Regions from separate parts of the Clostridium sp. CM042 genome, predicted to be linked through region 3. Evidence: riboswitches for the same ligand, from Rfam matches in the RefSeq annotation. Region 3 holds a riboswitch; each other region holds the start of a gene.
The links. Region 3 has a riboswitch for cobalamin ahead of cbiQ (cobalt ECF transporter T component CbiQ). Riboswitches for the same ligand answer to the same signal wherever they lie in the genome.
Positions count from the first base shown of each region.

Region 1: it holds a riboswitch for cobalamin, as region 3 does, so the genes downstream of both, ACWJJ7_RS07865 (sirohydrochlorin cobaltochelatase) here and cbiQ (cobalt ECF transporter T component CbiQ) in region 3, are expected to answer to the same signal.
Region 2: it holds a riboswitch for cobalamin, as region 3 does, so the genes downstream of both, cobU (bifunctional adenosylcobinamide kinase/adenosylcobinamide-phosphate guanylyltransferase) here and cbiQ (cobalt ECF transporter T component CbiQ) in region 3, are expected to answer to the same signal.
Region 4: it holds a riboswitch for cobalamin, as region 3 does, so the genes downstream of both, ACWJJ7_RS15550 (cobyric acid synthase) here and cbiQ (cobalt ECF transporter T component CbiQ) in region 3, are expected to answer to the same signal.

Region 1 is NZ_CM143646.1:1,659,135-1,666,596, forward strand. Features, by position in the region: gene ACWJJ7_RS07850 (precorrin-8X methylmutase) at 1-575, opposite strand, end outside; gene ACWJJ7_RS07855 (cobyrinate a,c-diamide synthase) at 657-1,982, opposite strand; gene ACWJJ7_RS07860 (pyridoxal phosphate-dependent aminotransferase) at 2,024-3,142, opposite strand; gene ACWJJ7_RS07865 (sirohydrochlorin cobaltochelatase) at 3,181-4,014, opposite strand; cobalamin riboswitch at 4,160-4,344, opposite strand; gene ACWJJ7_RS07870 (transposase) at 4,548-5,459, shown strand; gene cobS (adenosylcobinamide-GDP ribazoletransferase) at 5,713-6,465, opposite strand; gene cobC (alpha-ribazole phosphatase) at 6,584-7,174, opposite strand; gene cobT (nicotinate-nucleotide--dimethylbenzimidazole phosphoribosyltransferase) at 7,194-7,462, opposite strand, start outside.
Region 2 is NZ_CM143646.1:1,030,995-1,038,456, forward strand. Features, by position in the region: gene ACWJJ7_RS04845 (heme ABC transporter ATP-binding protein) at 1-681, opposite strand, end outside; gene ACWJJ7_RS04850 (FecCD family ABC transporter permease) at 682-1,734, opposite strand; gene ACWJJ7_RS04855 (ABC transporter substrate-binding protein) at 1,751-2,698, opposite strand; gene cobU (bifunctional adenosylcobinamide kinase/adenosylcobinamide-phosphate guanylyltransferase) at 2,733-3,293, opposite strand; cobalamin riboswitch at 3,456-3,635, opposite strand; gene ACWJJ7_RS04865 (penicillin-binding transpeptidase domain-containing protein) at 3,713-5,785, opposite strand; gene msrB (peptide-methionine (R)-S-oxide reductase MsrB) at 6,032-6,487, shown strand; gene ACWJJ7_RS04875 (FG-GAP-like repeat-containing protein) at 6,534-7,250, opposite strand; gene ACWJJ7_RS04880 (hypothetical protein) at 7,315-7,462, opposite strand, start outside.
Region 3 is NZ_CM143646.1:1,935,510-1,942,971, reverse strand. Features, by position in the region: gene ACWJJ7_RS09180 (nitrite/sulfite reductase) at 1-1,219, shown strand, start outside; gene ACWJJ7_RS09175 (CidA/LrgA family protein) at 1,804-2,157, shown strand; gene ACWJJ7_RS09170 (LrgB family protein) at 2,150-2,854, shown strand; gene ACWJJ7_RS09165 (hypothetical protein) at 2,939-3,505, shown strand; gene sigG (RNA polymerase sporulation sigma factor SigG) at 3,775-4,548, shown strand; cobalamin riboswitch at 4,718-4,896, shown strand; gene cbiQ (cobalt ECF transporter T component CbiQ) at 5,236-6,003, shown strand; gene ACWJJ7_RS09150 (energy-coupling factor ABC transporter ATP-binding protein) at 6,016-6,843, shown strand; gene ACWJJ7_RS09145 (energy-coupling factor ABC transporter permease) at 6,907-7,462, shown strand, end outside.
Region 4 is NZ_CM143646.1:3,252,332-3,259,793, reverse strand. Features, by position in the region: gene ACWJJ7_RS15565 (NAD(P)-dependent oxidoreductase) at 1-467, opposite strand, end outside; gene hemA (glutamyl-tRNA reductase) at 431-1,615, opposite strand; gene cbiB (adenosylcobinamide-phosphate synthase CbiB) at 1,646-2,596, opposite strand; gene ACWJJ7_RS15550 (cobyric acid synthase) at 2,677-4,170, opposite strand; cobalamin riboswitch at 4,307-4,490, opposite strand; gene trmB (tRNA (guanosine(46)-N7)-methyltransferase TrmB) at 4,713-5,366, opposite strand; gene ACWJJ7_RS15540 (site-2 protease family protein) at 5,414-6,031, opposite strand; gene ACWJJ7_RS15535 (hypothetical protein) at 6,325-7,371, opposite strand; gene ACWJJ7_RS15530 (phosphodiester glycosidase family protein) at 7,418-7,462, opposite strand, start outside.

The sequences.
Region 1 (7,462 bases), 280 kb from region 3:
ACTGTGCTTCCACCTTTTCTTCCTCGCACTGTTATCATTGGAAGATCTAATTTTTCAATTTCTTTCTTAGATTCTGCTGCTCCAACAAAACCTATAGGTGCTGCCAATATAAATTTAGCATTACACTTTCCTTCCTGGATTAATTCCTTTAATCTAAACAAAGCTGTAGGTGCATTACCAAATATGAAAAATTCTACTCCATCATCTACCGCTTTTTCAACTGCTGCCATAGATCGAGTTATGTGACGCGCTTTTGCTATCTCTGCCACTTTTTCATCGCTTACATAGCATAAAGCCTTACAATTTAAATCTTTAAGAGCTTTTTTGTTTATACCTGCCAGCGCCATTTTTGTATCAGTATAAATGGTAGCTCCTTTTTTAAGTAACTCTACAGCCGCGTCTATTGCTCCATCCCTAATATAAACTATGTTTTTATAATCGAAATCTGCTGTAGTATGTATTACTCTTTTAATTATTGAAAGCTCTCTGCTAGAAAATTTATTTTCTCCCATTTCTTCTCCAATAATTTCAAAGCTTTTTTTTTCTATATCCATAGGAATCTTTATATAATCCATATTTTAATCTCCTTTTCTTTTAATTTAAATAAGTGTTCCAATAAGTAGGCAATAGGTAGGGACGGTTAATAACTAATTAACCTATTTGAAAATCTCGTTAAACCATTGTAAGTTTCCAAAAAAATGCACATGTCCATAAGCTGCTATAGTATTTTTTTTAACATATCCACATTGCCAATTTTTCTTGTTTCCATCATAACCTTCTTTAGAAAGCTTAAATACCTTTTCTTCAGATAAATTAACAAAAGATTTATGAAACTCATGACAGTTTATACTCATATTTTGTGATAAAATCTTATTTTCTACCTCTACCTTTATTTCTGCATACCCAAAGTTCTGAAGTTTTTTTGTTAAGGTGTAATACCCCTTAAAAAAGCCAACGGTATTATGTGATATTTCTTCTTTGCCTTGCAGTTTTTCTCCCTCAGTAAGGTACATTAATCCTCCACATTCAGCATAACAGTGCAGCCCATTATCAAGAGCTTTTTTTATACTGCCAAGCATTGATGTATTTTCAGATAGCTCCTTTATAAAAACCTCAGGGTACCCTCCACCTATATAAAGAAAATCAATATTGCTAGGTATCTTCTTATCTTTAATTGGACTAAAATATATAACTTGTCCCATTTCCTCTAGAAGCTCTAAGTTTTCTTTATAATAAAAACTAAAGGCCTTGTCATAAGCTACAGCTATCCTTTTCCCCTTATTCTCCACATGGAAATCATCTACATACCTTTCACTTTCTTTAAATTGTTCTAATAATAGATCCATATCCAAATGCTTTTCTAATAACTTGGCACAGATTTCAATTTTCTCATCTAGATCCTCTAATTCACTGCTTTGAATTAGCCCTAAGTGCCTACTTTCCAAGCTTAATCGTTCATCTTTTGGAAGATAGCCTAACACCTTCAAGTTACAGTTTTCTTTAATTGCTGCCTTAAGTAGCTTATAATAATTTTCTGTTATGTTGTTTAGTATTATGCCCTTTATATTCGAGTCTTTGAAATTCGCTATTCCATTAATTTCTGCACAAAGGGTTGCTACCTGAGCCTTTGGAGACAATACAAGTATGATAGGCAAATCTAAAACCTTTGACACGTGATACGTAGAATAGGATGTATCTATGCCTTTTCCATCATATAAACCCATTACGCCTTCAACTACTCCCAAGTCTCCGCATCCTCTAGAAAAACTAGCCTTAACTCCCGCCTCCCCCATAAGATATAAATCCAAATTTCTAGAATCTTTACCGGTTATCTTTGTATGAAAAGCTGAGTCTATATAATCAGGTCCTACTTTATACCCTTGTATCTCAAATCCCCTATTTTTAAACGCTTTCATAATTCCGAGTGTTACTGTGGTTTTACCACCACCACTTGAATTCGAAGCTATGACTATACTCTTCATTTATATTCACATCCTTTTGCGGACTGTCCTCTAACGTGCAATTAGTTGTTAACTGTCCCCAATGTTTTCACTATCAATTCTAAGTTTTTCAAACACTGAATCACTTTTCCATTCCTATCATTATCCTTAATAGCAAGCCTTACATATTGTTTATCTAGTCCTCTAAAATTGTCTGCTTTTCTTATAACAAATCCTTGAGCTATACATAGTTTATAAAGTGTCTCTGCGTCTAATCCTTTTAATTTGCATAATACATAATTTCCATAGGTTAAATAGACTTTATTTATAAATGAAATATTTTCAAGTGATCTTATAAACCTAGGCCTTTCGCCACTTATCCACTCTTTGCTTTTTTCAATATAAACATTATCTTTTAACACATGGAGTGCAGCGACTTCTGCAAAACAGTTTATGTTCCAGGGGTTTTGTTTTTCTTTAATTTTTTTTAATAAGTCTACGTTACTACTTATTCCATACCCAAATCTTATACCAGGCATCGCAAAAAATTTGGTTAATGCTCTTATTATAAATAAACATTTGTATGTTTTAACTTTTTCACTGAAACTATGCTGTGAATCTCCAGTAAATTCTATAAAAGCCTCATCTATTATTATGACTTTGTCATTACGCTCACAATATTCAAGAATTTGTTGAAACTCAGCCTTATTTATGATATTGCCATTGGGATTATTTGGATTACCTAAAACCACACCTTCTACACTCTGTAATTTATTAAGAATATCCTCATAATCATAGGAAAGTTCAGCATATTCATGCTTTAATAAGGTATTCTCATTAATCTTCTCTTTTAAGTAAGAATACTCTATACTACAATTCCACTTTTTAGCATCAATTTCGTACTCTACAAACGATGGCACCACAATTAGTAAACTTTTATGACAAGCTATAACTAAGTCAATTATTTCTGCAGCCCCATTTCCTAAAACAAAATACTCTTTTGGGCAATTAATATATTCTTTTAATCCTTTCAACACCTCCCTATATTGAATATCTGGATATCTTGTTAAAGCATCTACTGCTTCACTAATGTTATCAGTGAAGCTACTCGGAACCCCTAATGGATTAATATTAGAACTGTAATCTATTAATTCTCGACCCTCAAGTAATCCATTAGTATAAACATCTCCACCATGTATCATTGAATACCTTCCTTTCTACTTGTAACTTACGCAGAATTTTAATTTCCCTTATGTGTTTTCCCTACATTCTTAAACTTTTCATTAATTACATCATTAATATGCTGTATATATATATCTTGAACGTCACTATTTTCTCCTAACCCATGCAGATAAATTTTAACTTTAAACCCTTTTGCCTCTAAAATACTCTTCCAGGAGTCTTCGGTGTCTCCCGCCATGTCATTCTTGGCATGATCCCCCGCTACGAGCAGTAGTGGCATTAAAGTGACTTCGCTAATACCCTGAGCAGCAACATTAGGTATTACTCTATCCAAAGTTGGATACCCTTCCACGGTTGCTACATGAACATTGTTAAATCCTCTATCCCTTAAAACGCTTTCAAAACAGCAATATACTGCATTTGCAATATGGTTTGTACCATGACCCATCAAAATTACTGTATCCTCTGGTTGCAATTGCTTTGAGAGAGCGTCTACCATTATTGAGTAATCATCTGGCACGCCTAATTCTTCTCCCTTAAAACATATAAGCGGTCTTCCTATTACTATATTCTCAAATGTTTTAAATTCTTTATATCTATTAACTACATTATTTATATAATCAAATTCTACTCCAGGAATAACATGCAAAGGCTGAACAATTACCTCATTATATCCTTCGGTCTTTAACTTTTCCAAAGCTTCTTCTGGAGTATCTACATGAATATTATCCCTATTTTTAAGCACTCTAAGAATAATATGTGAAGTAAATGCTCTTCTTATATCATACCCTTCAAAAGTATGTCTTATTTTTTCTTCTATTGCATCGATAGTTACTTTTCTTGCATCTTCATGTGTTGTTCCAAAACTTACAATTAAAATTGCCTTCTTCATTTCGTTCATCCACCTTACTAAATATTTTCCTAAATTCCTCATAACATTTACATATAATGCTTTTTAAAACAAAAAAAATAGTACGCATGCGATAGCGACTACTTTTTAATTAATCCATAATTAAATAGTTCTTTCCCTCCGAAAGCTTGTTAACATCATTTAGGCAGGTCTCCTGGCTTTTGATTCTTCCTTTAATTATCCCTCCTCATTTTTAATTTACGAAGTGGCATTTAAAAGTTTTTCATCAATTACAGTAGCGGGGGCTGCTGTGGATTTAAACCACATTCCCTTTTCACCTATTTCAAGGCACCTAAAATTATATTCAATTTTACTATTAATTCTAATAATATTATATTTAAGCCTTACTGTCAATATTTAGAGTGTAAACTTAAATTTAATAAATAAAAAAATAATTAGGGACGGTTAGCAACTATTTAAATCATTTATATATTAGCTTAAGATTATGCCTATGAATATCGTCCCGATTTATAGGCAATAATTCAAATAAAACTCTATGAGGAAAGGTGATTTAAATGCCACGAAAAGCAAGAGAAAAAACAGATGACTCGATATTTCATATTATGTGCAAAAGTATAAGCGAAATAAATTTATTCAAGGATAATGAGGATAAGAATAAGTATTTATCACTTGTAAAGAAGTATAAATCTCTCTATAATTTTAAAATCTACGGTTACTGTCTTATGGATAACCATTCACATTTAATGATTGATGCTAATGGTACTGATATATCAAAAGTAATGCATGGAATAAATTTTTCTTATGCAATGTACTTTAATAAAAAATATAAAAGGGAAGGACATCTTTTTAAAGATAGGTTTAAGGGTAAAATAGTTAATAATGAACGATATTTGAAGACTTTATCTCTATATATACACAATAATCCTACGGATATAGATGAATATAAAAATTGTCCTGAAAAATATGCTTTTTCTAGTCTAGCCATATTTTTAGGAAAAAGGCATGATTCTTTTAAATTAGTTGATTATAGATTTATTATGAGTTCTTTTGGTAATAACCTAAAAAGTGCAAGAAAAAATTACTATAATCTTGTCTTTCGCTGTAACAGAGAAAAATTAAAACAAGAAATAGAATTTAAAGATGAAAAAACAGAGTATAAATTTGAACGAAAGATACTTGTAAGAAACTTTAAGCCAGAAGATATAATAGAATTTATAGCGTCAAAGATGAATGTATCAAAGACTCATCTTTATATGAAGTACAGTAGAAATCTTGTACGAGCAAAAGCGTTAACAGTTGTCCTAATGAGGAGCCTCTGTAATTTTAAATCTAGCGATATATCCAGCACTCTTGGAAACATTACACAGGCTAGAGTATCTAGCTTAAGCACTATTGGCATCGAATTAATTGGAACAGAAGAAAAATACGAGAATATTATCATGGATTTTATTAAATGTTATGCTTAGTAATAATTTATTAATCTCTTGTAGTAAATAAAAAAATTTAAAATACGATATATGTATTTATATTTAATAAACTTGGACAAGCATTCAAAATAAAACATTTCACTAATATATAATATAAAAATAATTAAAATAATCGTTCAATAAATTAATTCAACGATAAAAAGGTACAAGTTTTCATAAACAACTTGTACCAAAAAGAAGATAAATAATTGTTAACCGTCCCTATTTAGCTTAATTTATTGCTATATTTAGCTTAATTTATTGCTATAAATAAAATCATAGTTAGAATTTCAACTAATTCATTATTGGCTCCCAAGCTATCTCCCGTAAGTCCTGTAATTTTACTCTCGCAAAACTTATTAAAGAAATAACTTAAAAGTAACGCTGAAACTATCAATATAATACTTTTATTAAATCCTATTAATAAAGTTCCAAATGCAATAGTTATAATACCTGAAATTACCACCCTTGTAATGTCAATATTTCCAATAAATATATTGCCTGAGCCTGTTTCTTTAGCATTTTTCCCAATAAAAGATATAAAAACAACGGTAAATCTTGCAATTATTGGCGTTGCAATTAATATGAGTGGTAGATTCATTCCTATGATAGTGCAGACCGCTGCATATCGTGCTAACATATCAAATACTATAGCAATAGTAGCGTAAGTTCCTACTGTGCTATCCTTCATAATTTCTATTATTTTATATTTATCACCTTTAAACGAAAAGAAACCATCACAGGTATCTCCAAGTCCATCTACATGTAATCCTCCAGTAATAACTATTGGTATAATAACTACAAATATTGCTGTAATATTTACCGGTAGCACTTTTATTAATATATAATAAATTATCCACTGGACAATCCCTATAAATAATCCTACCATGGGGAAAAATATGGATCCACGCCTAAAGTTTTCTTTGTCACAGTTTAAACTTTTATTTATAGGTATTCGTGTAAAAAATTGGAAAAACAGTAAAAAGTCATTTAAATATTCTCTCATTTTATTTGCTCGCAAAGACGTATCCTTGCAAAGCTCACCTCTTTCCTAAATAGTAATTTTTATTTTAATTTTAAAGGTAATCCGCAAGAAACAAATATACCTCAGATCAATTTCCTAACTATGCATTATGAATAATGGCATCAATATATAAATTACCATATTCATATTTTATAACGCTTATATCCCCATTTTTACAACCAAATTTCCAAAACAAATCTATATTTTCATTCATAATATAACAATATATAGCTCTTATGGCTCCCGAATGAGCGCAGATTAAAATATTATCACATTCCAGCTTTTTAATATGCTCCATAAAGTTCTTAACTCTTTCACATAGTTTAATATAACTTTCACCACTCGGAGGTACAAATTCCTTCCAATTATTTTGCCAAGAAATACACTCTTTAGGATATGAAACTTTAATTTCCTCGTATGTTTTCCCTTCAAAATCTCCAAAATCAGTTTCATTTATTCTACTATCTTGTATAACTACAATTTCCTGTTGTCCTAAAACTAATTTTGCCATTTCTAAAGTTCTTTTTTTGTCACTAACATATACTCTATCTAATTTTATGTCATCAAAGAAATCTTTAGCCTTATTGCCTTGAGTTATCCCAATTTCATTTAGACTTATATCCAAATTACCATAATATGAACCTTTTCTATTTTCTTCAGTCTGGCCATGCCTTAATAAATAAATATTCATAAATTCTCACACCTAAATTTTACCCTATGGTATTCTCCCTTATATCTATATATTTTTTGCTATCAAGCGTCGCCTCTTCAAATGTACCCATATTATCCATAGTAAAAAGCGCCGCCTCAATTATATTAAAAGCAAGGGGACACCCTGACCCTTCGCCGAGTCTCATGTTCAAATTCAGCATAGGTTTTAATCCTATTTCCTTCATTATAAAAGCTGCCCCCGGTTCCGCAGATAAGTGAGATGCAAATATATATTCCTTCACTAATGGGTTTAGTCTATAAGCACATA
Region 2 (7,462 bases), 900 kb from region 3:
TTCTGTTAATACTTCCTCCGGAGTTCCATCTTTGTAGACTCCGCAATCATGCATTAGTATCATATGATTTCCATACGCAGCTGCTATGTTCAAATCATGCAGCACAGCAATAATTGTTATGTTTTTATTTTCATTTAATTGTTTTAATTGTTTCATTATCTCAATTTGCTGATGAATATCTAGGTGAGAAATAGGCTCATCTAAAAGGATTATTCCTGTTTCTTGGGCAATCGCTCTTGCCACTACCACTCGTTGTCTTTCTCCGCCACTTAATGCATTTATGCTTTTATTTCTAAGAGCCCAAGTATTTGTCATTTTCATAGCTTTTTTAGCTATACCCATATCTTTTTCACTTTCTGAGCAGAATCTAGAAATATGGGGGGTCCTTCCCATAAGAACTATATCTTGTACTGAAAAATCGAATTCAATTTCTGTGCTTTGCGGCACCACGGCCATTTTTTTTGCTAAAACCTTTGATTTTATTTGGGTTAAGTCCTTTTCATCAATAAAAACTTCACCTTTTTCAGTTTGGAGTGATTTTGATAATATCCTTAGAAGAGTAGTTTTACCTGATCCATTTGGTCCTAGGATAGTGTGAAATTTCCCTCTTTCTATATTTATGTTAATATTCTTTAATACTTCCTGTTCAAATGAAAAACTTACATTATTTATCTCTATCAATTACATCGCCTTCTTCTTTGTTCTATATAATAAATATATAAAAAATGGCACTCCAAAAATTGAAGTAATAATTCCAACTGGTATTTCTGACGGAGGCACAATTGTTCTTGCAAGAGTATCGCAAATCATTAAAAATATAGCTCCCCCAAGTGCGGAAAATGGTACAACCACCCTGTTGTCTGATCCAAAGATCATTCTAATAGAATGCGGCACTATAAGGCCTACAAAGCCAATTATTCCACTTACAGATACGACTGCTGCCACCATCAAGGTACTTATTACAAGTATATACTTTTTTAATCCATTTACATCTACACCAAGACTTCTAGCACTCTCTTCCCCAAGTAGCATGATATTCAAATCTCTTGAAAATGTAAATATAAATAAAATTGAGGGGACTATTATTATAAATAGTAAAATTACCTCGTTAAAGCCAGCTGTTGAAAAACTTCCCATAGTCCACATAACTATTTTTTCAATATTATCTCTATTAAATGTCATCATTAATGAAATAATAGATGATAACAGATAATTTATAGCAACACCCGATAGTAAAAGTGTGGTAACTGGAACTTTTGTACCGACTCTCGCAATATTATAAACCAAAAAAGTAGTTATTATAGCCCCTATAAAAGCATTGCATGCTACCATGCTCATTCCTAAAAAATTGATTTCATTAAGAAAAACCATGGTTATAGTGGCACCCAGTGCGGCTCCAGACGAAACTCCGAGAATAAAGGGGTCTGCCATTGGATTCTTAAAAATTCCCTGAAAAGAAGTACCAACCACTGAGAGTGCCGCTCCTACTAAACAAGATAAAAGTATTCTAGGAAGTCTTAAATTTAGCAATATGATTGCAGATGTAGGATTAATTCCGTCTAAGGATACAATGTTATTTAATATTGGAATCTTACTTATTATAATTAGGGCTGTCTGTTTTAAAGAAATATCTGCCACCCCAAAATTTGTTGCTACAATTATTACAATTAGGAGTAAAAATATCCCTACTGCAAAAACTCTTCGATAATAACTCTTATTTTCTATAAACGTCATGGTTGTTTAACCCCTTTTATTTGAAAAGTTCAGGATGAACTAATTTAGCAATTGCTTCAAGCCCTTCTGCAAGTCTCGGTCCCTGCCTAACAATAATATTTTCATCAATCTCCAATAATTTACCGTTCTTAACTGCTTTCAAATCTTTGTAACCATTGGTAGCTTTTATACCTTTCTTTGAATCATAGAACTTAGAACAAATTAGCACATCAGGATTTTTTTCTACAAGCTTTTCTACACTGTAGTTCCAACCAACTACGTCACCCGCAGCGTTTTTCCCGCCAGCCATTTCTATTATATCACCTATAAATGTATCTTTTCCTGCTGTGAAATCACCACTCTTGCCGAATCCTGCTACATAATACACTGTTGGCTTCTTAGCATCCTTAACCTTATCAGTTATTTCTGCAACTTTCTTTTTCATGTCTGATATTACTGTCTTTGCTTCTTCATTGGCATTTACAATCTGCCCAAGCTTTGACATTGTATTATATACACCAGTAAAATTCTCTTCGCCATAAAGCACTATAACTTTTATATTAAGATCTTCTAATTTTTTAATAACATCCTTATCAAAATGAGTTGATGCAATAACTACATCAGGTTTTAGTTCAACAATTTTTTCTATACTTGGTTGTAATAAGTCACCAACAGATGCAACCTTAAGTGCCTGAGCTGGGTAATCATCGTAATCACTTCTACCAACTATACTGGACCCTTTACCAAGTGCATACATTCCCTCTGTTATATTTGGTGCAATCGTAATAATCCTTTTAGGTTCTTTTTCAATGGTAACCGTTCTATTATATGAATCAACTACCTTTAGAGGATATACTACAGCATTTGTTTCCTTTTTAGTAGTATTAAGAGACTCTTTATTCTCACCCTTGCTACCACACGCACTAAATACAACACAAACAAAAACAGCTAAAACTAGACCTATTATACTTTTTCTTTTAAACATAAGTTGCCTCCATAAATTTTTATTTTTTAATTACTTATTTAATTTTAATTGGTATACCACAAACCACCATGTGAACTTCCTGAGCCCTTGATGCAATATACTGATTAACTCTACCTGCAATATCTCTAAAAACCCTTGCCATCTTGTATTCTGGTACAATTCCAGAGCCAATTTCGTTAGTTACAAGAATTATTGTTTTTAAGTTTTTTTCTGCTTCGTCAAGAAATACTTCTACCTCTTGTAAAATCCCTTTTTCCATTGCATTTATATCTTGATTATTAAGATCATCAAAATTATCCCCTGCTTCATCAAACATAAGATTTGTAGTCATTATTGTAATACAATCTAATAAAATCGTATCAAACTGCATTTCTTCGTTATAGAATACCTGTTTTAAATTCTTATAGCCTTCAAATGTATACCAAGAAGCTGGTCTTCTTTCTTTATGTTTCTTTACTCTGTCCTTCATTTCATCATCAAACGGGATTGAAGTTGCAATATAAAGTACGCCACCCTTCTCTTCTTTAGCTAGCTTCTCAGCATATGTACTTTTCCCACTCCTTGCGCCACCTGTTATAATTATAATTTTTTTCATAGTATACTCCTTATTATTTTAATAATATATTATTATGTTAAAAAATCAGCAAATAAAAAAACCACACCTCAAGGATGTGGAATAATGCAATTGAATTTTTCACATATTGGATAACCCAATATTATTGTTAAATCACGCATTTTTCATCCTCCCTCCGAAGACTAAAATTTTAAGCATTAGGCAGGTTTACTGGCTTTAGCATCATCTTACTCTCCAACCTTCTCAGTTTCCCAATGGTCCTTTGGATTTCATCCTCTAATACAGTAGCGGTGGGCTGCAGTGGTTTTTTAATCACTTTCCCTTTTAACCCTTGTTACGGGCACCTAAAACAATATTTAATTTTTATTAATTTTACTATGGTTATTGTAACATCAAAAAAATATTAAAGCAATATTAATCATTCTACCTACTTGCTATCACTATTTTGGTGTTTTATTTAAGTAATATTCCATTACTCCTTTTACAATAGGTACCACATGATGACTGCCACCTTTATCTTTAACATTTTCCATTAACATTGATACTACTATTTTAGGACTCGCAGTATCCATACATATAAACCATCCATTTTCTTCTGCTGTTTTATCATTGTCATCTTTCTTAAGTTCTGCTGTTCCAGTTTTACCCGCAAGAGCTTGCCCATCAACTTTTGCCTCATGACCTGTACCATTCGGGTTTTCTATAACTGCAGAAAGATCATCTTTTAGGGTTCCTATATTATTCACAGAAATTACATTAGCTTTCCAAACCTTAGCCTTTACCTTTTCATTCAAGACCTCTAAAGTTGGAGACATAATATTTCCATCGTTAACAACTGTGCTATACGATAGTGCAAGGTGAAGTGGACTCATAAGAACCTCCCCCTGACCATAACCAGTATCTGCTAACGCTACATCATTTTTAATGTTGTTACCATTGGCTACTTGTGAATTAGCTATTGGATAATCTATTGGAAGCTTTTGCCCTATTCCAAAATTGTCACATCCTTTTATAAATTCTTCTTTGCCTATATTAAGAGCTGCCTTTGCAAAATATATGTTATCAGAATATACAAATGCATCCTGCAAATTCACTGACTCTCTCGGTTCACCAACCCTAGTAACCTTATTGAGTCCCCATGATGTATCTGGTTGCCATTCGTTTCCCGGTATGTTAATAAGTTCACTAGGTTTTATCTTCCCTTGATCTAAGCCAACCGCAGCCGTTATCAGTTTAAATGTAGACCCTGGAGAATATACAGCCGTAAATCTATTTTTAAATGGATCCCCTGTTTTTTCCCACTCTGCCTTTTGGGTATTAGAAACATAGGTGGTAATTGCATTTGAATCATATGACGGGGAGCTTACTAAAGCCAATACTTCTCCAGTTTTGGGATTTATTGCCGAACTGGCTCCTGCCTCTTTATTCATTCCTTCATATATTTTCTTCTGTAGTTCACTATCTACTGATAATGTTATATTTTCACCTGCTTTTGATTCTTTTTTAAGAATTACAACCTTATCGTTATTATTTTGTTTTGATATATATATTGTTGCTCCATTTTCACCCTTAAGCCTGTCTTCATAAACCTGTTCAAGACCTGCCTTTCCTATTAAACTAAATGAGTTATACCCCTTACTAGCATTCTTTTGTAGTTCCTCAGCAGTTATCGGCTTAATGTATCCTATAAGCGACCCCAAAGCTTCACCACCTGGATATACTCTACCTTTAGGCTTGTTCTGGATTACCCCATCAAGCTTCATAACTCCATCTATTTTTACTTTTTCAGTGCGTAGTATGTTAATAATCGGTATAAATTGATCAGAATTTTCATTATCCTTTAGTTTATTTTCTATAACTGAAGCATCAATATCTAGTATCTTAGCCATCTGCGATATATTATCATCCTTATTTTTAATAAATGTAATAGGTTTTATTCCAATCGTAACAATTAAATCATTTATTGTATTTATTGCAAGTGGTTTTTTACTCCTATCATAAATTTCTCCACGTATAGCCACTTCTGGCTCTACCCTAACCTTATCTCCCGCTTCCATACTAGGAAATATCATTTTCTCATTCCAGACTAATGTCCACTGCTTTTTGTTGTTAACCTCTTCCTTCACCATAGTTGCCTGGTAGCCTGGCATTTTTAATTGCCCTGCTGCAGTATCCATAACTATAGAAAATGGTATATTTATAGCTTTTTTATTTCCATCCTTAATTTTATCTTCATTGTCCACTTTAATAGATATATTTTTAGCCTCTATTCCACTATAAATAGCATTGTATTTATCTACGAATTCCTTTTCAGTTATTGTTTCCTTAGTTTTAACTGAAAGCATGCTATACATTGTTTTGAAATCCTGCTTTACCCACTTATTCTTATATGTATCAAATGTTTTTGTTGCACTATCCATCTTTGTAAAAAAATTAAACATAAATACTGCCATTACTATTAATATAATCCCTATCGTTGTAAAAAGAATTACTTTTAAGTTTTTTTTCGACATTTTTTTACCACCCCTTACTTATTATAACACTTGAACCGTATAATTAAATAGTACGATTTCTAAAAGTTTATTTTTTTACATATTAAACAAATATATTATAAAATAAATTATCTCAACTAGAGAATTAATATCCTTAGGATACTATTTCCAACACATGTTTACCCCTGTTGCTTATAATGTATTTAGTATATAATAACTATTAATTGATGCAATAAATATTATTCTTATTTTTAAGGAGGCATTATTATGGATAAAAAAGTTTATACTAAAAAAAGTAAAGAAGAACTAAAGAAGATCTTAACTCCAATTCAGTTTGAAGTAAGCCAGGAAGGTAGCACGGAAAAATCTTTTGATAATGAATTTTGGAATAATAAAGCAGAAGGCATTTATGTAGATATTAATAGTGGAGAGCCCTTATTTACATCTCTTGATAAATTTGATTCAGGTTGTGGGTGGCCTAGTTTTACAAAGCCTGTTGAGGATACTAATGTTAAAGAAAATAAGGATGCAACCCATGGTATGATGAGAACAGAAGTAAGGAGCAAATATGGTGACAGTCATTTAGGACATTTATTCAACGATGGTCCGATTTCCCAGGGTGGATTAAGATATTGCATAAATAGTGCTTCACTAAAGTTTATACCAATTCATAAGCTCTGCGATGAAGGGTATGGAGATTACTTAGAATTATTCAAAAAATAAGGAGAGCGTTTCTCGCTCTCCTTCTGAAATGTCGTTAAAAGTATACCTATACTTGTGATCCATTAATAGCTATCTGCTGATTATCCAAAACAAATATCTTATCTTTCCATTTTAAAGTATTTAAAACATATCCTAAGGAGTCTGCATGGTATCTTCCAGCTATTTTTTGATAACCCAATAGCTCATATACTTTATTTGAATCAAAATCCACAGGATATAAGCCGCTTATAGGATCCACGAATCCGTTAATTGGATCCTTTAGCTTTCCGTTTTCGTCGTATATTTCATTTAAATAATCGGCGTCCTTGTTGGATATATCTATAATGTATTTTTGGTTATTTTTCTTACTGATAACTTCAACCTTGTAATTGGCTTTATAAGTAACATCGTATTTATATTGCTCATTATATACATTAAAGTCAAATTGTAATTTTGCTTCATTGTTAATGAACGAATAAATGTAATAGTACATTATTCCACCACTACCACCTGTTGCAATACTTATTAAAATATCATCTACACCATCTCCTGTAAAATCCCCCAAAAATAGTGTAGGATTATATCCTGAATTTTCACTAAGTGGTATACTAGCAAACCCACCTGTCATTCCATCTTGAATTACAAGGGTGATATTTTGAGTATATGGACTACCTGGTGTCTTTATACCGGTTAAGTACACATTATCAAGTATTCCATCACCATTTACATCTCCACTTGCATAACTAACAATGCTCGGATTTATCCTATTATATCTATTATCCATAACTGCTCCTTTGCATTATAAGATTTATAAAATATCTTATGAGCTAGGCAGTAAATTGTTCCCTCTATTGATTTTTATATGATTTGTAATTGGGCGAATCTTCGCCAACTAATTTATCTAATTTCCAATTATATCCATTGTAAGCATCGTAAACAAGAAAATATAGTGCTACAAAAGAAACGTTTTTGTTTTCATTCTTTTTCTCATCTTTA
Region 3 (7,462 bases):
ATATTCAAGGGGATCCGGCGGTAATTTTCCTAGAAATGTGTCAGTCTCACCGCTATCTGGAGTAGAGGAAAAAGATGTGTTTGATGTCTCACCTTATGCAACTGCTGTAGGCGACCATTTTTTAAGTAAGATATATACATATAAACTTCCAAGAAAATTTAAAGTTGCATTTTCAAGTAATGAAAAAGATGAGGCACATGTAACTGCTACTGATTTGGGATTTTTAGCGGTTAAAGAAAATGGAACGGAATATTTTAAAGTATATTTAGGTGGTGGAATGGGGAACAATTCAAAACTCTCTGCGAAGAGAGAACAGTTAATTAAGCCAGAAGATATTTTATATCATGTTGAAGCAATAACAGATCTTTTTATTAATGAAGGCGACCACATTAACAAAGGAAGAGCTCGCGTAAGATATATTATGGAAAGAATGGGCGAGGAGAAATTTGTGAACTGCTATAATAGTTATTTGGAAAAAGTTAAGACTAGAGAAAATTTAAAAATCAAGGTAGAAACCAAAATCTACGACAAAGTTGGAATTGAAACCTCGATGCGAAGTCCAAGACTATTTACTCAAAAACAAAAGGGATTATACAGTGTGTATGTACATCCAATAGGTGGGCAATTAAAAAGTGAGCATTTGAAACTAATAATAGATAAAATAGAAGTCATGAATGAAGTAGAGATAAGACTAGCTATGTCAGAGGGGTTATACATTAGAAATTTGAATGGGAAAGAAGCTGAAATATTTCTTGAGCTAACAGATAAAATGGGCGGAAATACTTCACTGGAATGTTCTATTGCTTGTATAGGAGTTCCTACTTGTCAGATGGGGATTTTAGAAAGTCAGCATACTTTAAGGGAAATACTAAGCTATTTTAAAGAAAATAATTTAACAAAAGATATATTGCCTCGTGTTCATATATCAGGATGTCCTAATTCTTGTTCTGTACACGAAATAGGAACAATTGGGTTTTGCGGTAAAAAGAAAAAGGTTCAAGATGAGCTTATAAATGTATTCGAATTACATTTTGGGGGAGAGCTTGGGATAGGTAAAACAAAGCTAGGTAAATATTACGGTGATGTTAAGCAAGCTGAGGTACCAAAATTTTTATTTGAACTTGCGAGTGCTGCATCTAATGATAATAAAGGCTTCACTAGTTGGGCTGAAAAAAATGCATATGAGGTTAATGAAATTATAAATAAATATATAGTATAGGGATTTATTCCTATACTGATATTTATTTGTGGAGATAATATTAACAATGAGGTAATATGGATGATTGCTATCTTTTTTGTTAGAAAAGTGGTTAATTAAGATGTAACGGTTGGAAGTAAGTGTTGTTTATGATAATAGAGTTTTGATTAGAAAAAGTAAGTATATGATAGAGTTTGATATTAATTATATTATGATTATCGTTTACTAAGTACTAGCCTTCTATGGGTTGCTTTTGACCGCTAGTTAAAAAAATGGTATACCTAAGAAGACTAGTTGATATAATTGTGAAGAAAGTAACTAATTACTAGTAAATTATATTAATATTTAATTAAGGGGTGATAAATTTTGATTACTGATAAATTATTTTAAAAAACTTTATTGAAAAATATGTTTTCTGATCCATTTGAAATTAAGTTTTGGGATGGGAGTCTTATTATTTGCTAAAGGTGTAAATAATGATTTACCTCTGACAAGAGATTACATTTATAAATAGGTAAAAATTTTATAATCTTTAATAAGAAAAGTACATAAATAGATTTTTGAATTATGTGCATGACAACATTTTATAATAAGTAGGTGAAATAATGAAGTACTTAAGACAATTAATGATTATTTTGATTCCATATATTGTTGGAACTATATTACAAATTATATTCAAATTGCCAATTCCGGGGGCGGTTATTGGACTTATTTTACTGTTTTTGGGGCTGCAAATAGGAATAGTTAAGATTGAAATGATAGAAGAAGTTTGTGAGTTCCTTCTATCAAATATGTCTTTTTTCTTTATTCCCGCTGGAGTAGGTCTAATGACAGCATTTGGTGTATTAAAAGGAAAATGGATACCATTTATAATTATAGTTGTTCTTTCCACATGTTTAGTTTGGATTGTAACAGCGCTCGTAGTCAAATTTTTAAGGAAAGGACGTTTATATGAATGATTTAATTACTTCACCAGTTTTTGGTGTAATAATATCCCTTATTGCTTATGAAATTGGGATTTACATAAAGAAGAAAGGGAAACTTTCAATTTTCAATCCACTATTGATAGCCATTATTATATTAATATTTTTTTTGACAAAGCTACATATTAAATATGAAGACTATAATAATGGAGGTAAAATAATTTCATTTTTTTTATATCCTGCTACAGTGTCATTAGCTTTGCCGATGTATAAGAAATTCTCTTTATTTAAAAAAAATGCTATTCCAATACTTATAGGAATTTTCAGTGGTGCTATTTCTGGTATTGTATGTGTAGTATTTCTTTCTAAATTATTTGGGATTTCCAATGTACTTATTGAATCTTTAATACCTAAGTCTATAACAACGCCTATAGGAATAGCGTTGTCAAATCAATTAGGTGGACTTTCATCAATTACAGTTGTAGCTATAATAATGACAGGTGTTGTAGGCTCAATTGTAGGACCGTTTTTATATAAAATTTTTAAAGTTAATGATAAAGTTGCCCTAGGAATTGCCATGGGAGCATCTTCTCATGCACTGGGAACAGCAAGGGCTATGGAAATAGGAGAAACAGAGGGAGCGATGAGTGGTATAACTATGGCTATTTCAGGAATTGTAGCTGTCCTTTTATATCCTCTTTTATGGAATATGTTTCTTGCGTTCTTAAAATAATTTCTTGAAATACGCTATATTTTGGATTCGATCAAATTAAGTTTATATATATAGTGTATGTATGATTAAGGAGGTTTTTTCATTATGAAAAAAAATGAGATTATAGGTCCACTAAATAAATTAATTGATTCAATAGACAATTTATTATCTGATGAAAAGGAGCAAAAACTAAGGAGTAAGTTGGGAAAAGAAATACGCAAATGTATTTTTACAGATGATATAGTTAAAAAACTTAATGAAAGCGATTTTTCAGGATTGGTTGCGCAAGAAGAAGAAATACAGGTACTTTTTTCTATGATATTTCCTGTTTTCATTGAGAAAGAAGATGTTATATTTAGGTTGTATAAGCATAAAATTGAAGTCGATTTATCAGATGAAATGAGTGATAGATATATTTACATATTTTCAGATGGGAGACTTACATCAGGTTTGTTTAAATGTTTCAAGCTTTATGATGATGAATATATTTATGGAATAAAAAAGATAATAAATATTATTCCAAGTCTTAGAGAAACTATAAAAGAGGAACTAGTAAATCTGGATAAAAGTGAAAAATTTAATAAACAAAAAATGGGCAATTTTAAGAACAGAGAAATAGTAGCTAAAAAGAATTTTAATGAATTAATAGATAGCTTAAATAAGTTTAAGTAATGCGTAGAATTAAAGAAATTGCGATGCTGCAATATTAAAGACTTCAGTAGGAGATTTATACTCCCACTGAAGTTTTCTTTTAATTTTTCTCTAACTACTTAACTAGAGTGGATATAGATACGTTGTTATGTATGCTTTTCAAATCAAAATATATAAATGAAAAAACAAGATATATAATTAATAAAATGATATAAGGTTGTCTGTAGTATAAAAAGCAAACCATAAGGACATAATTTAGAAGCAATTACTCTGAAGGGAATGATGACCTTATGGTATTCAATAAAGTAGAAATATGTGGTGTAGATACTTCGAAATTACCTGTACTAAAAGAAAAGGAAATGAAAGAGCTACTATTTAGGATACAAAATGGCGAGTATGAGTGTAGAGAAAAATTTATTAAAGGAAACTTAAGATTGGTTTTAAGTGTGATAAAGCACTTTAATAATCGAGGAGAAAACGTAGATGATTTATTTCAAGTTGGCTGTATTGGTTTAATGAAGTCCATTGATAATTTTGATCTAAGTCTAAATGTTAGATTTTCAACATATGCAGTTCCTATGATTATTGGGGAAATAAGAAGATATTTAAGAGATAATAACTCAATAAGGGTTAGTAGATCATTAAGGGATATTGCATATAAAGCATTACAAGTTAGAGACAGATTGGTGAATAAAGACAATAAAGAGCCTACTGTAACTGAAATAGCAAAAGAATTAGAATTACCAAGGGAAGACGTAGTGTTTGCTTTAGATGCTATACAAAATCCTGTATCTTTATTTGAACCAATTTATCACGCTGGTGGAGATGAAATTTATGTAATGGATCAAATAAGTGACACAAAAAATTTAGATGATAATTGGCTTGAAAATATATCAATTAAAGAGGCAATGAAAAAATTAAATGTTAGAGAAAAGTTAATCTTAAATTTAAGGTTCTTCGATGGAAGAACTCAAATGGAAGTAGCAGGTGAGATAGGTATATCCCAAGCACAAGTTTCTAGACTGGAAAAAACTGCATTAAAGCACATGAGAAAGTATGTATAGGGTCCCCTAGTGGGTCCCTTTTTTTTATTGTAGCATTTATTTCAGAATACAGTATAATGTATTATTTTGTGAAAATTTGAAAAATATTATCTTTTTGCAACTAAAGTAGTTGATTTTTTGTAATAATAAGCTTATTATGTATTGAGACATGCGTGAAAGAATTATAAAAATTAAATAATAAAATATAGGGTTAATTAAGATTAATTAAAAGGGAATCAGGTTAAAATCCTGAACTATCTCGTAGCTGTAATAGATGAATTTAAGTGCATTATGCCACTCGTAAACGGGGAAGGCGTACTTAAATAATGATTCTTGAGTCAGAATACCGGCCTATATTTTTGCACTAAAAACTCTACGAGTGATAGAGAAGGCTTTATAATGAAAATTTGTTTGTTGATTTTATATGATTAAGCATATTTTTGAATCGTTTCCTTCTAACGCTTTAGTTAGAAGGCTTTTTGTTTTGTAGACAGGCCTATATTATGAACTGTCAAAACGGGTCTATAACATCATTAGGCAGAATATCATCGTTTTGGCCTGTTGCGTCAATGCAATTAGAGTTAAATTATCTGGACTTGGAGTTTTAAATCAGATTGTCTGTGTCATTGTTTACTATGCTTCATCCGTTAATTATTCTGAATTATTCCAGAATGCTGCCATGGGGTAAAAATTTAAAGGAGATGTTAAATGGGCAAAATTGATTTTTATGCTTATACTTCTAAAATCAGACACTGGAATGCTACTTTTAAAGTATCTCTTTCTGCTGCGATACTGATTCTTTGTATTGTGTTGGAAAACCCCTATGTATCCGTTGTGGTCATTATTGCAATGGCCTACCTGACTATTGTAAAAGGAGAGCTTCCAGTAAACGAATACTTGTCAATACTGGCGATTCCAATCATCTTTATCCTCCTTGGCACTTTTACAATTGCTATTGATTTTTCAAAGCAGCCGATGGGGCAGTATAACATGTATCTTGGCTTCTGCTATGTGTTTACTTCCCAGGCAAAGCTTAAGGAAGTGGCATTTTTGATTCTGAAGGTTTTTGCAGCTATCAGTGCCCTACAGATGATGACACTGTCGACTCCATCTTCCGAGATTATCTATGTGCTTCGAAAGGCACATGTGCCAAAGATTATTGTAGAGCTGATGAACCTCATTTATCGTTACATTTTCATTTTAATGGATGTCTATACTAAAATGAAAAATTCTGCAGAATCCCGTCAGGGCTACTGTGATTTTAAAACTTCCTGCTATACATTTGGAAGCATTGCAAGCAATATGCTGGTTATTTCGTTGAAAAAGGCAAACGCTTATTATGATGCCATGGAGGCTAGAGGCTATGATGGAGATCTTATATTTTTGGATGAAGATAAAAAGGTAGAGACAATACAGATAGCCTCTGCAGTAGCATTTATAATTTTTTTGATTCTGATATGGGGCGTTACAAGATAGAAAGGAGCTATTATGGGGAAATCAATATTAAAGGTCGAAGATCTATACTACGTCTACGGAAATGGCAAGTCTGCATTGGACGGCGTAAGTGTGGATATCTATGAAGGTGAGAAAATCGCCGTCATTGGTTCCAATGGATCTGGAAAATCTACATTTTTCTTGAACATAAACGGTGTATTTACACCTGAACAGGGAAAAATAATTTACCGGGGTACTATCGTTAATAAAAAGAATTTAAAAGGACTTCGAAAAAATATCGGAATTGTATTTCAAGATGCGGACAATCAAATAATCGCATCTACAGTTAGGGCAGAAGTTGGATTCGGGCCGATGAATTTAAAGCTTCCAAAAGAGGAAGTACTCAAGCGAGTTGAGGAATCACTAGCATACATGAACATATCAGATTTCAAGGATCGTCCGCCACACTATTTGAGTGGCGGTGAAAAGAAGCGCGTCACCATTGCGGGCATCATTGCTATGAAACCAGAAATCATTATCTTTGATGAACCGACTGCATCACTGGACCCTTTAAATGCACTGATGTTAGAAGAAGTTTTGGCCAAGCTTGGTTCAGAGGGCAAGACAATGCTCATTTCCACCCATGATGTAGATTTCGCATACCGATGGGCTAAGCGAATCCTTGTATTCTGCCAAGGGAAAATTATCGCTGATGGAACACCTTTAGAGATTTTTCAAAACACAGAAATTTTGAAACAGGCAAATCTAAAACAGCCAACCGTGCTGGAAATCTATGAATTACTTGTAGAAAAACATCTGTTGGAAGATACTAAAGCCTATCCGAAAAGTACGCAAGAGTTCAAGGAAATGTTTGAAAAATAGTTGGATTTTCTAGGCGTTTTAGCTTAGATTAATATAAATTAAAAACAATAGAGGAGGAAAAGAATGAATCAGAAAGAAAAGAAAATTGTCTTTATTGCGATTGCTTTCGCATTAATTTTCGGGGTAGCCCCGGCAGCTAATGCAATGCACATCATGGAAGGGTACCTTCCACCAAAATCCTGTATTATATGGGGTGTTATATGCGTTCCATTCTTAGTAGCAGGTTACTTATCAATTAAGAAAACATTAGCAAAGAACCGTAAATCCATCACTATTCTTGCTATGTCAGGCGCATTCATTTTCGTGCTTTCATCTTTAAAGATTCCGTCAGTAACAGGAAGTTGCTCACATATGACGGGTACTGGACTTGGTGCAATCTTATTCGGACCAATGGCAGTCAGCATACTGGGGATCATTGTACTACTTTTCCAGTCAATTTTGCTTGCTCATGGCGGACTGACCACTCTTGGTGCTAATACGTTTTCTATGGCTATTGCAGGACCGCTTATTACTTATGTAATCTACAAATCATGCCAGAAGCTCAAAGTCAATAAATATGTAGGTATTTTTCTGGCAGCATCAATCGGTGACTTATTAACCTATTGTGTAACAAGTTTTG
Region 4 (7,462 bases), 1.3 Mb from region 3:
TCTTCTATGACTTTCGACATGAAAAGTGCTGTTTTAGGGCTACTGTTTTTAGTATGTAATGCAAATTTCATATTAGGTGTATTTCTTTGAACTGGTGTTACAAATAACCCTTGTTTATAATCCCCGCAGTGTACATATAGTTTACTTTTTCTATCGCAGTATTCTTTTATACCGTCATTTGTCGCTTTATTATCTGTAGCAATAATTACAATATGATTCTGATCCACATAGCTTTCATCATATTCACCCTTTATTAATTTTACGTTATAAATATTTTGCAATGCGTAAAATCCTAGACAAAATTCTTTTGACACCACTGTAATATTACAACCTTCCTTTGAGAAAGTTTTACATTTAATAAGAGCTGCCTCTCCCCCACCAACGATAAGTATATTAATCTTATTTGATAGCAGTGAAATCATGGTATAATTTAAACCTGGAAAATCCTGCTTATTATGTCCACGCATTCCTTAGACCTCCCCTTCAAATGTTCCTCCTTTAACACCTCTATAGCTTTGTTTACATAGGCATTTGAAGTACTCTTCAAAAGTATCTCTGCTAATTTTTCATTATCCTTAGTCTCTTTCTTGTGCTTAAAAGTCTCTAGTCTTTCTTTGTAAACACCTTCACCATTGTGTTTTAACTTTTTTATAAAAGGCGATAACTCTTCCATGGTTTTCCACTCTATATACTCTTTTATAGCTTTATCCACAATGTATCTATTATCCCTCATAGAGGCTTCACGTCTTTTATAATTGGCATCATGGATGTCGCCTAACATATCTATGTCATATACCTCATATAATGGATTTTCACTTACTACTTCTTCAATGTCCCTTGGTACAGCTAAATCGAATAATAATAAGTGTTTGCTCGGTAACTCCTTTAAGTGAACCACAGTATGAGGAGCCGTGGTACAAGATATAACACAATCCACCTTTTCATAATATTTATGTATGTCGTTAAACGGTATCATTTTTACTCTTGGATCTTCTATATTAACCTTATTAATATCCCTAACTGCAATATATAGTAAATTTATTTTTCCCTCTAGTATATATTTTGAAGTTAATTCTCCTACCGCTCCATAGCCTAAAACCATAAAATTTTTGTGTCCCCTATCTATTGCTTCTTTAACTACCATAGAAGATGAAGAAACCGGTATCTCACTTATTTTAGATTTATTTCTAAACTTCTTGCCACAAGCAATAGCATTTTCAAAAAGTCTTTGAAGTTCCTTTTTAGTTGATTTTGAACCTTTTGCAGCTTCATAAGCATCCCTAACTTGCCCTAAAATTTGGTCCTCTCCAAGTAATAGCGAATCAAAACCACAGACCACATCCATTAAATGTTGTATTGCTTTTTCTTCCTTATAACTTTCTACACACTTTATTAAATTCTTATCCCAATTTAACGCCTTAAAAATCTTATCAACAATATCTTCATCCTTAGATTTAAAATATATCTCTGTCCTGTTACAGGTACTTAAAATAACTGCCTCTTCACAAATATTTAAAAGTTCCTCTAAGCACTTTCCTTGGCGTTTTGGTATAATTGAAAGTTTTTCTCTAATTTCTATTTTCACATCATGCTTTAGCCCTATAAGTTGTATCATTATATCATCTCCAAAAATACATCACTATTACTAATATTTCATATATACGCATATTTCATATAACATGCATATTATTATTAAATAAAACATTGCCCCATACATTAATTTTATTGTATCTATTATATGTTCTTTTCCCAAATCGTTTATTTTGTTTCCTATTGTTGGTTTATACATTTTTTCTCCAAAATATTCATTCGTACCACCTAGTCTAACTCCCATAGCTCCTGCTGCTGCTCCTTCTGGATAAGCACAATTAGGACTTTTATGATTTTTTCTATCTCTTATCATCACTTTTATACTGCAAGCAATATTTCCTCGAACCAGTGGTGCTGCCAAACAGATTAAAAATCCTGTTATTCTTGCTGGTATAAAATTAAATACATCGTCTGTTTTAGCTGGAAAGAACCCAATATATTTATATTTTTCATTCATATATCCAAGCATTGAATCCATTGTATTTATGCCCTTATACATCATAGCTAAAGGTGCTCCCCCTAATATTGCATAAAGAATAGGGGCTATAACACCATCTGCTGTATTCTCTGCAATTGTCTCCACATCCGCTCTTACTATTTCATATTCAGTAAGGGTCTTTGTATCTCTCCCTACAAGGTATGACAATTTAACTCTTGCGTCATAAATATCATTATTAACTAAAGAATCATAAACCTTTTTACCTTCTTTATGAAGGCATCTAGCAGCTATTGTTGTCCAAAGCAATATTATATTGAGAATATGGTACAACCAAAAAAACTTATTAGAAATTCTCAAAATTATAAAAGGCACTAAAAAACTAGAAAGTGCTACTATAACTACAATAATTCCGCCAAAAACTTTAATTTGACCATTAGTTTTACATATCGTTCTGCCTAACTTATCTAATTTAGAAATAAGTTTTCCTATATAAATCACCGGATGTTTAAACCAATATGGATCTCCAATTAATAAGTCTAACATTACCGCTAAAATTAAATCTATTATGTTCATCTGAAATAGTATTGCCATTTTAATTCCTCACTATCTTATACTGTTATAATTTTTTAAATAGTTGTTAACTGTCCCTAACTTTCTCTTTTTATTCCTATGATTTTATAGATTGAATCCATGTCTACATTATCTCTAACTATATCTGCTAGCTTGTCTAATTCTTTTTCTCTTAGATTTTCATAAACCTTAGATTTTTTAGGTTCCATAGCTTTTTTTACCCTTAAAGTATTAATCATATGTTCTCTAAACTCTACTCCATCTAAAACTCCATGAATATATGTACCCATAACATTTCCACCTGCATTTATCGCTCCATCGAAGGATGACGTATCAGAACCATTCTTATCATAGATTTCAAAAAGTGGTTTTGCATTATGACCATATTTACAAATTCCCATATGTATTTCGTAACCATAAGTTTCTAGACTAGTATCCCTAATGTTAATGCTACGAGCCTTTACTCTTGTAGTTATTTTCTCATCTTCAAATATTGTGTCTATGTCTAAAAGCTTCATACCATCTGTTTCTTTTGAATTTCCCTCTAAGCAATTAGGGTCACTTAAGCTATTTCCTAGCATTTGATATCCTCCACAAATACCTAATACGTTACCTTCTACACTATATTGCTGAATCGCTTCTGCAAGTCCCGAATTTCTTAAAGAAATTAAATCATCAATAGTATTTTTAGTTCCCGGTATGATAAGCAAGTCTGGAGTGCCCAATTCTCCTTTAGTTGTAACAAATCTAACTGATACATCTTCTTCAGCCTTTAAGGCATCTAAATCCGTGAAATTTGATATATGTGGAAGCTTTATTACAGCAATATCAATAGGTGCAGTAATTTTTTTATTAAATTCTACTGCGCCATCTTCATCTTCGAGTTCCAATCTAAAATAAGGAACTACCCCTGCACATGGAATATGTATAATGTCCTCAAGCATTGTAAGTCCTGGCTTTAAGATTTCTAAATCTCCTCTAAACTTATTAATAATAGTGGCTTTAACTCTTTTTTTCTCGACCTCATTAAGCAAAAGCAAAGTCCCTGCTAGTGACGCAAATACTCCACCCTTATCTATATCTCCTGCGAGTATCACAGGGGCATCTATAAGTTCCGCCATTCCCATGTTCACTATATCTCTATCTCTTAAATTAATTTCTGCAGGGCTACCTGCTCCTTCCATTACTATAATATCAAACTTCTTCTCTAATTCTTCAAACTGCTTTTTTAACATGTCTTTGAATTCCAATTTCATATTATGATATTCCATAGCTGTACTATTCCCAAAAACCTTTCCATTAACGATAATTTGGCACTTTTTATCGGAGGTAGGTTTTAATAAAATCGGATTCATATATACCTCTGGCTCCAATCCTGCCGCATAGGCTTGAAGCACCTGCGCACGTCCCATTTCTTTTCCATCCAATGTAATATAAGAATTCAATGACATATTCTGTGACTTAAAAGGACATACTGAAAACCCATCTTGCACAAAAATTCTACAAAGTGCTGTTACTAATATGCTTTTTCCTACTGATGAAGCGGTTCCTTGAACCATTACTTTAGCCATTACTCTTTCTCCTTTCTTCCTGCTTATATTCTTTCTTTGGTACACAACAAAAAAACAGCAAGCTTGCGCACCTGCTGTTATGTACAAATTTTTCATTGCACTAACTTGAATTCTACAGTTCTTTCCCGCCGAAAGCTTAATATTACTAATTTAGGCAGGTCTCCTGGCTCTTGATACACTTTCTCTTATAACTTTCCCTTTCTTGTAGTTATAAAAGATTTTCTCTCAATTACAGTAGCGGGGGCTGCTGTGGAATTACACCACATTCCCTTTTCACCTTACTAATCATCTACTAAAGTAACTGCATCCACTTTATTGGCTGATTAATAAAAGGCACCTAAACAAATCTATTCATTTTTTTACTAATATAATTCATAAGTTTCATTTTTAAAATTTTCAATTTAATACATTTCTATGTAATTAAGTTTATAGCATTATGTTAATCCTGTCAATAAATAAGAATTTAAAATGCTTAAGTCTCATATGGTTATAAGTCATCTCCTTCGGAGCTGCAACAGTTCCGAAGGAGATGCATTAATTCGCTAAATTAATTTTGCTTGTAGAAACATAGCTTTTTTTCCTATTTCTGTGAATTTAGCCTCATATTCTGTAACCACATTATCTTTAAAATCACTTTTATGCAAATCATAAGTTGAAAATAATATCTCAAACCCACATTCTTTGAAATATTCTACCGATTCTTCGAATAACTCTGTATCATCTGTTTTGAACCAAACTTCAGATCCCCGTTTTAAGAATTTCTTATAACTCGTCAAGAACTTAGTATGAGTTAATCTTCTTTTATTATGTCTGTCTTTTGGCCAAGGATTACAAAAATTTATATAAATTCTGCTTATCTCATCTTTTGCAAACACATCATCAATAAGCATTATGTTCATTGGCATAAGACGTACATTTATGTCTTGTGCCCCTTCAATTTCTCTTACTTCTATAACTTTTCTAAGGGCAAATACCAGAACCTCATCTTTTAAATCAATGCCTACAAAATTGATATCAAGATCTCTCCTGGACTTTTCTGATATAAATCTACCTTTACCGCAACCTAGTTCTAGATGAATTTCATTGTTATTTTTAAATTCTTCATTCCATTTTCCTTTGTGATCATATTGGTCAGTTATTACAATATGACTAGTTTCAAGCTCTGGCCTAGCCCAATATTTTTTTCTTAAGCGCATATGTTTTTCTCCTTACATTTATAATTTTTATGAAATTTACTTTTTATTTAAAACATCCCTGCAATATTTAAAAACTGTTTAAATAACCATAACCCTGGTGCTTGCACGATATAAGTAAAAACTGATTGTCCACCAGGTAATATAGGCAATATTAACGCCATAAATATTAAGAATTGATACCTATAAATTGTATCTGGTAAATTGTAAAAAAACTTTGGGAATAAATCCCTAACTATATGAGATCCATCAAAACCCGGTATTGGCACTAAATTAAGAAAAAACAAAATACAATTTAGGTACCCTGTAATTATTAAGATTTGGCTAATAATAGTATATAATCCACCATGAATTGGTGGAATCTTCGAAAATAACACAGTCAGAATTGCAAATACAAACCCTAGAATCAGATTAGCAATTGGGCCTGCAACTGAAACTTTCAAATCATCCTTATAATAATTTTTAAATGCACTAGGATTTGTCTGAACAGGCTTTGCCCAACCAAATCCTACTAATATAATCATAAGAAATCCCATTGGATCTATATGTGCGATCGGATTCAGAGTAAGTCTCCCTTGAAATCGTGGAGTTTTGTCTCCTAACCTATCTGCTACGATAGCATGCGCATACTCATGAAAAGTAAATGCTAATAAAATTGCCGGTATCATCAAAATCTTATTTAATATTTGTTGTGTATCCAAGTTTATTCCTCCTTATATTCCTACATGGTAGGCAATGTTAATCGCTACTCATCTTGTTAATGCATCTTTGACTTGTTATTTTTTAAGATGTCTAATGTACCTATTATAACAAAGTTTATTGTTATTTTGAATTGAATATTCTCAAAGCAAAATAATATATTATCACAACCATATCCTTATGAATTAACTTATATTTTCAGATTATAGAAAAAACCTTATCTTAAAAAGATAAGGTCTTAAATAAAACATCATAGTATCGACTACTTAAAAAGAACAAAAGATACTTCTTTATTATTAACCAATGATACTATTCCCTTAGTATACAATTGCAATAATTCTCCTTTATAGCTAGTTTCAGTTCCAGAACTAATATCTTTTATTACAGCTTTCATTGCATCATTTTGATAGACCTTACCAAGAGATGTAACGAATAAATCATTTTTTTTAGAAGGTTTTTGTAAATCAATTACTTTCCAATTTTCAGTATTTTCTGATGTTTTCCCATAATAAACTTTGCTTACCAAATTATCTTTTAATTCTCCAAGATACACATTGTCATCATCATCAGTGCCTATTAAAGTAAGTTTTTCTACACCTTTAATATTTATAGGTTCCTCAAGGGTGGTAGAATACATTTTATTATAGACTAATCCCTCGTACACCAAATTATCTTCATGGCGCGCTAATGCCATATTACTCACACTCTTTGGTATTGTATCAATTTTTGTCATCTCTTCGTCTCTGTCACTTCTATAGTCTCTGTCAATTCTATATATACTACTGCTACCACCTTCATTTAAAACCTTTATATAAATAACCCCTGTTAAAATTGATACTTGAATATCTTCTACTTCATCATTTGTACCAGTATAGGCTAATTTTCCTATCTTTACTTTTTCACCTTTTTCTACGTCATAAGAATATACTACTAATTTACTAGACTCATCATCACTTTTCTCTACTAAAAACATTCTATTTCTATCTGGAAGCCATTTATAAAAAGAAATTTCACTTCCGTCTTCAGCCTCTATATTTTTAACGCTTCCATTCTTACCATCAGCAATTTTTAATTCTTTATTCTCATAATAGCATAAATATTTAGCACCATAGGATACTAATATATTTTCTGCGTTTGCCGGCAATGTAATATCAATATTTTTTAATTTATCGCTTTTATTTTCATCAATTTTTTCCGTAACCATTTTTGAATCAGTAGCTAAAAAATAATGATCTATATAAAATAGAACTAAACATTGCATGGATAACGAAAATACTATCCATATACTTATTCTTTTCTTCCAACTCATAGTTTCTTCTCCTTTAATTTAAAATGTACTATGCTCAAATTTCACTTTATTGCCTACTCTCCACATAAATAATTGAAGGTATAGATCTTTC